DNA from 2 places in the Paenibacillus sp. J22R98 genome. Region 2 is predicted to be linked to the other one. Evidence: riboswitches for the same ligand, from Rfam matches in the RefSeq annotation. Region 2 holds a riboswitch; the other holds the start of a gene.
What was found. A riboswitch is a leader RNA that binds a small molecule or an ion and turns the genes downstream of it on or off. The one in region 2 is predicted to bind S-adenosylmethionine.
Positions count from the first base shown of each region.

Region 1: another riboswitch for S-adenosylmethionine. It lies ahead of AC50Y3_RS10030 (hypothetical protein); the one in region 2 lies ahead of metA (homoserine O-acetyltransferase MetA).

Region 1 is NZ_JBXENW010000003.1:15,126-19,596, forward strand. It holds gene sigK (RNA polymerase sporulation sigma factor SigK) at 151-852, shown strand; gene AC50Y3_RS10025 (polysaccharide deacetylase family protein) at 1,077-2,177, shown strand; gene AC50Y3_RS10030 (hypothetical protein) at 2,554-3,093, opposite strand; SAM riboswitch class I at 3,195-3,324, opposite strand; gene AC50Y3_RS10035 (aldo/keto reductase) at 3,460-4,437, shown strand.
Region 2 is NZ_JBXENW010000002.1:794,375-798,845, forward strand. It holds gene AC50Y3_RS09030 (MFS transporter) at 1-712, shown strand, start outside; gene AC50Y3_RS09035 (metal-dependent hydrolase) at 905-1,552, shown strand; gene corA (magnesium/cobalt transporter CorA) at 1,612-2,547, opposite strand; SAM riboswitch class I at 3,026-3,132, shown strand; gene metA (homoserine O-acetyltransferase MetA) at 3,227-4,144, shown strand; gene AC50Y3_RS09050 (PLP-dependent transferase) at 4,184-4,471, shown strand, end outside.

The DNA.
Region 1 (4,471 bases), on a different contig from region 2:
TGCACCTGACTATGGAATATAAAGCCGTACAGGCACGTATAGGCCGCCGCCTACATACACTGTAGAACAGTCTTCACTGTCGGTAATGGGAGAACTACTCTTGTCGTTGTCCTCCTGTTAGAGGCGAAATTGTATGGAGGTGGCTTTTCGATGCCCGGATTGTTTGCGGCGATCGCATTGTTTATCAAACAGCTGTCGCTCCTTGTTTCTTACGTCAAGAACAACGCTTTTCCCCAGCCGCTGCATGAAGAAGATGAGCTCAAGCACCTTCAGCTCATGGCAGAGGGAAACCAAGTTTCGCGCAATCTGCTCATTGAGCATAACCTCCGATTGGTTGCCCACATCGTCAAGAAATTCGACAACACCGGTGAGGACCTGGAAGACCTCATTTCGATCGGTACGATCGGGCTTATTAAAGCGATTGAAAGCTTCCAGACCGGAAAAGGGACGAAATTGGCGACATTTGCGGCGCGTTGTATCGAAAATGAGATTCTGATGCATTTGCGGTCATTGAAGAAAACGCGCAAGGATGTTTCCCTGCACGATCCGATTGGAACGGATAAAGAGGGCAATGAAATCACCTTGATCGATATCCTTGGCACGGAAGCCGATGATGTCGCGGAGAAAGTGCAGCTCAAAATCGAGAAGAGCAAGATTTATAAAAATTTAGATATATTGGATGACCGCGAGAAGGAAGTCGTCGTCGGCCGATTTGGCCTTATTGCCGGCGGCGAGGAACGGACGCAGCGGGAAATCGCGAAGGAGCTCGGCATCTCGCGTTCGTATGTGTCACGCATTGAGAAGCGGGCGCTGATGAAGCTGTATCATGAGTTTTATAAGGCGAAGAAGTGAAAACAGTGGTCACTGTATAGGAGAGACCGTTACGTAACAATTAGAAGCTTAATAAAGTAAGCCTAAGAGGCGGGTGTCAATATGACATTCCGCTTTTTTTGTTCAATCCCGTAATTCTTAGGCAGGACTCAAGGACTAGGCAACATTTGTCGAACTAGCTTCGTCGAATAAATGAAAGCGCGATTGGCTGAATCACCCCTACATTGAATGGCGGAGTTGACCCTATGTCTTTAAAAACCAGAAAATTCGTTCTAACCTCATTGCTGCTGGGTCTAACCGCTCTTTGCTGCGTTTTGATCATCCAAACTTATCATGCCCGAATGCCTTTGGTCGGACGATTGTTCTATGGTAAAGGGGACCTGGCAAGTAATAGAGATCTAAAGCCAGGCCCGGATGAACCCCATGGCGAATACTATAAAGGCCATGTCATTGTGCTCATGTATCACGAGGTCATGAAGCATCCGCACGATGCCAGTGCACTGCCTGTCAGTAAATTTGAACGACAGCTCGAATTGATGAAGGCCAACAATTTTCATTGGATAACGATGGATCAATACCGAGGTTTCATCTTGCGTGGAGAGCCGGTTCCGGATAATGCGGTGCTGCTCACGTTCGACGACGGCTATGAATCTTTCTACCAAGATGTCTATCCGGTCTTGCATAAGTATGAGGCGCCGGCAACTAACTTTCTAATCGTGAGCACGATAGGCAACCCTCGGCACATCGGGGTTCCCAAACTGAATTGGGACCAGGTTAAGGAAATGAAAAGAACCGGAATATCCTTTTACAGCCATTCCTTCGACTCTCATTTATATGAGCCTACGGATGCAAAGGGCAAGCATAAGATAGCTGCGTTGACCGGACCTGTTTATTTGAAAGACAAGGGAAGGCGGGAGACGAAGAAAGAATACCAGCAGCGGGTAAAAGCGGATTTGGAGCACGCGAATAAGGTTCTGGCGCAAGAGCTTGGTAAGTCGAACCATGTGCTTGCTTTCCCGTACGGCGCCTTCTCCAAGCCGTTGCTCGATATTTGCGCGCAGCTTGGTATCGACGTGACTTTGACCGTCAAAGATGGCCTGGACAGCCCCTACCAGCGTAACGGTTTCCGTCTCAATGCCGGTGGCGCACAGAATAATCCCGACTTGCAGGTAGCGCTTATGAAACAAGCGACGCAACGGCTGGGACATGCCCACTTCGACCGCGCGCCGGAACGAAAACGCGAGGCATTATGGACGTTGGCCGCGATGGCGATCATCGCTGCGTTACTTGCGAAATCGACGTTCAAGCTGCAGCAGGAGAAACGGCGCATGAGCAACGCGGCGTAAAGAATTGCATAAGGCGAAGAAGTAAGGGACGGTTGAACTGGGATGATTCCAGGTTCAACCGTTTTTTTAGTTGCACAGTGCCGAGTGCCGTTTACCGCAAGACAGCCATCGCATGTCGCAATTGGCATGTCTCAAAAATCTAACGAACCGTACGGGCGTTATTGGGCCGAATTTCGCGGTTTTCAGATTCTAACGAACCACAGAGGCTTTATTTCGTGGAAAACGTCCTCAAAATACCCGGAAACCGTCAAATAAGACCTCTACGGTTCATTAGATTTTATTTGGAGGTGTTTTCGCTCAAATAAGACCTGTACGGTTCGTTAGATCATTCGGCAAGCGACAGTCAACAGCTCATCTCCGCCGCCCAACGCCTTGACTAAAACGAAACATAAGACTGCGTATAGCGAAGCAGGTGCGAGCGATCCCAGAGGTAGCGTTCATCTTCGTGCTGAGCTGCAGTCGGCTCAGAATTCGCCTTCAGCTTCAGCAGCGCAGACGCGATGAGCTCGGATCTCACAGGGCCCCATGTGTCCAGCTTACTCTGAACGTAGCTGAAGCTCTCGAGCAACGTCTGCCCCTTTATCCGCTGAAGGGGAGAAGCCCACATCACAAAGTCGCCATGCAAATTTTTGCGTGGGATGGTAAACTCCGCTAGCCCAACTGCTCCCGTAGTTGTGGTGATCGCAAGTAAACCGCAGAAATAATCGCTGCCGTGGCCAGGCTGAAGCCTCTCCGTAAGCTCACTGTCGAAGCGAAAACATTCGATTCGGCTAATTTTACACTGCTGCATAAACTCTAACGAATAGCCAATTACCGAATTTCGCAAATTGAGCAGCGCAATCAGCTGGGGAAGCGTATCCCGGTGATACTCGGTTGATTCATCTATCGTCGTATGGTCAGGAATCGTGTTCGGCATCATGATCCTCCAGTACACAAGTGTAGTTGTTTATAGAAAAACAAAAATGACCTTCTCTGGAATCAGAGAAGGTCATAGGAATGTAATGTCATAGATCCTCGCTCTTATCTCCCAGATTCGCTTCGTAAAGCGTTCCGCAAGAATTAGCACCGTGCATTCCTTTGCAGTAACAAAGGTCTGTCGGTTGCCGGGTATCATCGGGCTTGTCCCTCCACCTACTCTTGATAAGAAAAATACATATTAAATTTTTACCATTATGCTACATAAACAACCACTATGTCAAGGGGGTGCGCGTTTTGGCAGCCTCTCATTTTAAGGTATAATAAGCCAATATACTCGCTATTTGTGGAAGGAGCTCAGCAGCGTATGAAATATCGCTATCTCGGAAGAAGCGGACTTGAAGTGTCCGTTCTAGGCTTAGGAACCAATGCTTTTGGGAAACGTGCCGATCAGGAAACATCCATTCGAATTATTCATCATGCGATGGATAAAGGCATTAATTTTATTGATACCGCTAATATTTATGCAGGCACGGAATCGGAACGAATTATCGGGGTGGCATTAGAGGGAAAGCGGGACCAAGCCGTGCTGGCTACGAAGGCAGGACTAGTGAGGGGCGCAGGTCCGAATGCCAAAGGATCTTCTCGCCGCCATCTGATGCAGGAGCTGGAAAACAGCCTGAAACGTCTGCGAACCGACTATGTCGACCTGTATCAAATCCATACATTCGACCCGCACACGCCGCTAGAGGAAACATTAGCTGCGCTCGAAGATATGGTTCGTTCAGGCAAGGTTCGTTATATTGGCGCTTCCAACTATGCCGCGTGGGAGCTGATGAAAGCGCAGGGGATCAGCGATTCCAAAGGCATTGCGAGGTTCGTATCCACGCAAACCAGCTATTCGCTCGCAGATCGGACTCCCGAGCAAGAGCTTGTTCCGGTATGTTTGGATCAAGGCGTAGGCATCATCCCGTATTTCCCACTGGCAGGCGGCATTCTGACCGGCAAATACGGCTTAACGGCGGAAGAAGCACCGGTAAGCTCCAGAGTTGTTACCGACCCTAGCTTCGTTCGCTTCCTGGATGAACGAAGAATTACGTTGGGGCAACAGGTAAGCAAACTCGCGGCTGACAGCGGCTATAGCGCGAGTGCGATTTCGCTCGCATGGCTTATGGAACGGCCTGCAATCTCGACAGTCATTGTCGGTGCCACACGTGTCGAGCAGCTGGAAGATAACTTAAATAGTGTTGAAATGAATCTTGGTCAAGAGGTAACGGATGCTCTGAACGCATGGAGCGAAGAATTCCGTTACGGCAAACCGTTTGCGCTCTACCGTTTACCTTAATGAAAAGGACAGTCTCCAATCCCCGCGAACGGGT
Region 2 (4,471 bases):
GTGGATCCTATTCTCGCTTCCGATTATGCGCAATGTGAAGGAAACGGCCAAAGGGACTTCCGATGGTTTCGGAGATATGATGCGGAGAGGGATGCAGCGCATCAACAGCACGATGAAGACGTTGAAGCATTACCCGGAGCTGCTCAAGTATATGGCATCCTTTTGGTTCTTCAATGATGGCATTAGTACGGTTATCGTTATGGCAACGATCTATGGCAGCGGCATCGGGATTGAGACCATGGATTTGATTGCCGCTTTGCTTATTACACAGTTTGTCGGCTATCCATGCACACTGCTATTCATCCGATTCGCCTCACGTATCGGGATGAAGAAGTCACTTTATTGCTCACTGCTTGTGTATGTGCTGATTGTTATGCTTGGCTATTTCATGACGAGCGCACTTCACTTCTATGCATTGGCCGTGTTGGTCGGCTTCGTGCAAGGAGGGAGCCAAGCGACGGCAAGGTCACTGTACGCCACATTGGTGCCGCCTTCGCGAACCGCCGAGTTTTTCGGCTTCCTGAGCTTATCCAGTAAGTTCGCTGCAGTAGCGGGGCCGGCCGTCTTCTCCGTTGTCGGTACGATAACCGGCTCCAGTCGTTTAGGTATACTGGCGCTGCTGGCGTTCTTCATCATTGGCATCATCCTGCTGTACTATGTGAATTTAGATAAAGGCCGCAAGGAAGCGCTGGCAGGAGAGGGACTAGTGTAACCAACTGCCCGACATACATCGTTGACATCATACGAAGGCATCGTTTGGAAGTACTTCAAGCGATGCCTTTTACATGTCGGAATTCCTATTGAATGACGATGGAAAAGAAGGTATAATCATTCAAAAAGCGAACTGACGTTCGATGGCGATGATTATTCTATCTACATAGTCAGTCAGAATGAGGAGGCCAATATGAAAGGAACGACACATTTAGCCATTGGCGTCGCAATCGGGGTGGTTGCTGCAGCTACGCATCCCATCACGCTGACCAATGCTGCGGCGTTTATCATTGTTGCGGCATTTTCCGCACTTAGCGCGGATTTGGATGGGACGAATATGCTGAGCAGCAAGCTTAGCAAGCCGGCAAGGGTAATCCGCGCCCTTATGCTGTGGGGCGGAGTCGCGGCAGCTGTAGCAGCGGCGTATTATTATTGGTTTGAAGCTGTCTTTTATCCATATCTGACGATTGCCGCAGCAGCCGTCTTTCTTCTGGGCATGATTTCTCGCAATGGCATGATTCGGGATGCGCTCGTGAGTATAATTGGCGTTGGATTAATGTATGCAGGGTATGTGATCGGTCATCGTTGGCTGATGGGTCTTGGTCTGTATGTTGCGTGGGTGCCCTGGCTGAACCACCGGGGGTTAACGCATACCGTCTGGGCTGTAGTTGCCTGGGGGGCGATCGGTTGGGGGCTGGAGCAGCAGCTTGAGATCGAAGGCATTGCCTACACCGCGATAAGCGGGTATCTGTCCCATCTTATAGCGGATACATTAACGCCAAGCGGCGTCAAATGGCTGTACCCGCTGACCAAGAAGACCTTTAAGCTTCCGTTCGGTTAATATAGAAAAAGCTCTCCTGAGGCCGCGAGCGTCCCTGGAGAGCTTTTTTAATTAGCCGTTCACAGCCATTCTTTCTTGCGGAAAATGAAAAACATCCCGAAACCGAGCAAGAGCATAAACGTGAGCAGCAAGTAAGAGCCGCCGTGCAGATGGAGCCCAGGTATAAAGTCGAAATTCATTCCGTAGATACCGGTAATGAACGTGAGTGGCATGAAGATCGTGGTTAGCGCGGTAAAGACGCGCATGATTTCATTCGCGCGGTTCGCAAGCGAAGACTGGTAAGCCTCTCGTAAGTTGCCCATCAGATCGCGGTAGGTCTCGAAAGTCTCGGCGATTTTGACGGCATTCTCATAGATATCGCTAAAGTACTTCTGCAATTGATCGTCGATAAGTTTCAAGTCTTTCTTATTGAGTGTTGCAATAAGCTCCTTCTGTGGTCCAAGTACTTTCTTGAGCCAGAGAATTTCGCTTCGAAGTCCGATAATTTCATTCAGATGCGATTTCTTGGTGTGAACCAGAATATCTTCTTCCAAGCTTTCGATCCGCGCCTCAATCCGATCGCCGACGAGGAAGTAATTATCAACGACGATATCGACCAAATGATAGAGGAAACGGTCGGGGCGGCTGACTTGCTCTTCAAGCAGGACCGGCTTCAACGTGCGAAGCTCGTTAATTTTCTGTTTCGTAACGGTAATAATATAATGGCGGCCCAGAAAAATGTTCAGGGCACGTAGGAAAATTTCTTCATCATCAAAACGGATGCTGTTTATTACAATAAAATAATGGCCTTCATGAATTTCGATCTTAGGCCGTTGCTCTTCTTCACTCAAACAGTCTTCGACAGCCAGCTCATGCAGCGCGAATATCGGCTGGAGCACAGCGAGGTCATCCACATCGGCATCAATCCAGTAGAAGCCCTCGGCAGGCGGCACGACGGCAGCTTGAATGTCATCAACCGGTGTGAATACACCTTGATTCACGTGACGGATCTTCATCCGCGTTCCTCCTCTCGTTGTTGCAGTAATTCCCGGATGCCGGTTATGAGGAGGAGAACAGAATCAGGCAACATCAAGCAAGCCATGTCGCGCGGTGCCGTGCTGCTTGCTCTAGTCCATCTATCTAGAAGCGGCGCGTTTGCGAATAGGGTTGGATGACATAAGCCTTCCTGCTATCTTCCGTGTAAACCGGTTATCAGTGCGGTTGCCCGCAGGCCTCGGGTCGCCTTCCATAGTCGTAAACACCCCTTTAATGGTCAATTATTCACTGCTTAAAGCGTAATTCTTGTCTAGTATACTCCGACAATGTCTTTCCATTCAAGAAGAAAGTAGCGTGCATGGTTCTGTATCAGCATATGCAGGGAAAAGCCCATGGTTACGCGATTCTTGTCGATGGTGAAGGGGGAGCTCCTTGACGGGAATAAAGGAATGATTTAAAGTAAGAACTAAGGTATTTCATTAATTAAATAAGCAAGCTTTCTTATCAAGAGCAGGCGGAGGGACTAGCCCGATGAAGCCCGGCAACCGGCGTGTAAACGTACGGTGCTAATTCTTGCGGAAACGTATGTTTCTGAGAGATGAGAGGCGCATGAACGATACATTTGTGCCCCTCTCTAATGAGAGGGGCTGTTTTCATTGCGCTCCTCAGTGACAATCCAAGCAGACTGGAGAGATTATCATGCCGATTAAAGTACCAGACCAACTACCTGCGAAAGATGTTTTGACTGATGAGAATATCTTTCTAATGGATGAGAGCGTTGCCTATCATCAAGATATCCGTCCGCTCCGGATAGCCATTCTCAATTTAATGCCCACCAAAGAAACGACGGAAACACAGCTGCTCCGTTTAATCGGGAACACGCCGCTGCAGGTGGAAGTCGTGCTGCTTCATCCGCGGACTCACACGTCGAAGAATACGTCGTCCGAGCATTTGGAGTCGTTTTATAAAACGTTCGATGATATTAAGCATGAATACTATGACGGCTTGGTTATTACCGGAGCCCCTGTAGAGACGCTGCCATTCGAAGAGGTCAACTATTGGGAAGAGCTGCAGGATATTATGGATTGGTCGGCTCGTCGTGTAACGTCAACCTTCCACATCTGTTGGGGCGCACAAGCCGGATTGTATCACCATTACGGCATTCCCAAATACGAGCTGGCGGATAAGGTGTTCGGCGTATTCCCGCATACGGTTGAGAAGCGCAATGTTCCGCTTGTACGCGGCTTTGATGAGCTGTTCCTAGTTCCGCAATCGCGTCATACGGAAGTTCGCCGCGATGACATCGCCAATATAGAGGATCTGGATATCCTGTCTGAATCGCCGGAAGCCGGCGTTTATCTGGTTGCCTCCAAGGACGGCAGACAAATATTCGTAACCGGTCATTCGGAATACGATCCGTTGTCACTCAAGGCTGAATACGATCGCGATGTAGCCAAAGGAATGGATATTGCTTTGCCGAAGAATTACTATCCAAACAACGATCCGTCGAAGGTTCCGCTGTCGAGCTGGAGAGCGCATGCCAATCTGCTGTTCTCGAACTGGTTGAATTATTATGTTTATCAGCAAACCCCGTATGATTTGGGTGCAGGCATTTAAATAAGAAGTTCAATATTCGACGAGAGGGAGTCACTTCAGATGAAAATAGAAAGCCGCTTAGCACAAATTGGATCCATTAAAGAGCCTGTTACCGGAGCAATCAGCTTCCCGGTGTACCAAGCAACAGCTTTCCGCCACCCGAAGCTTGGCGAAAGCACGGGCTTTGACTATGCTCGCACGAAGAGCCCGACCCGCAGTGTGCTTGAAGAAGCGGCTGCGGAGCTGGAGTCCGGCGACGCTGCGTTTGCTTGCAGCAGCGGCATGGCTGCGCTGACGACTGTCTTCTCGCTGTTTGGCCAAGGCGACCATTTGCTCGTTTCCTTGGAT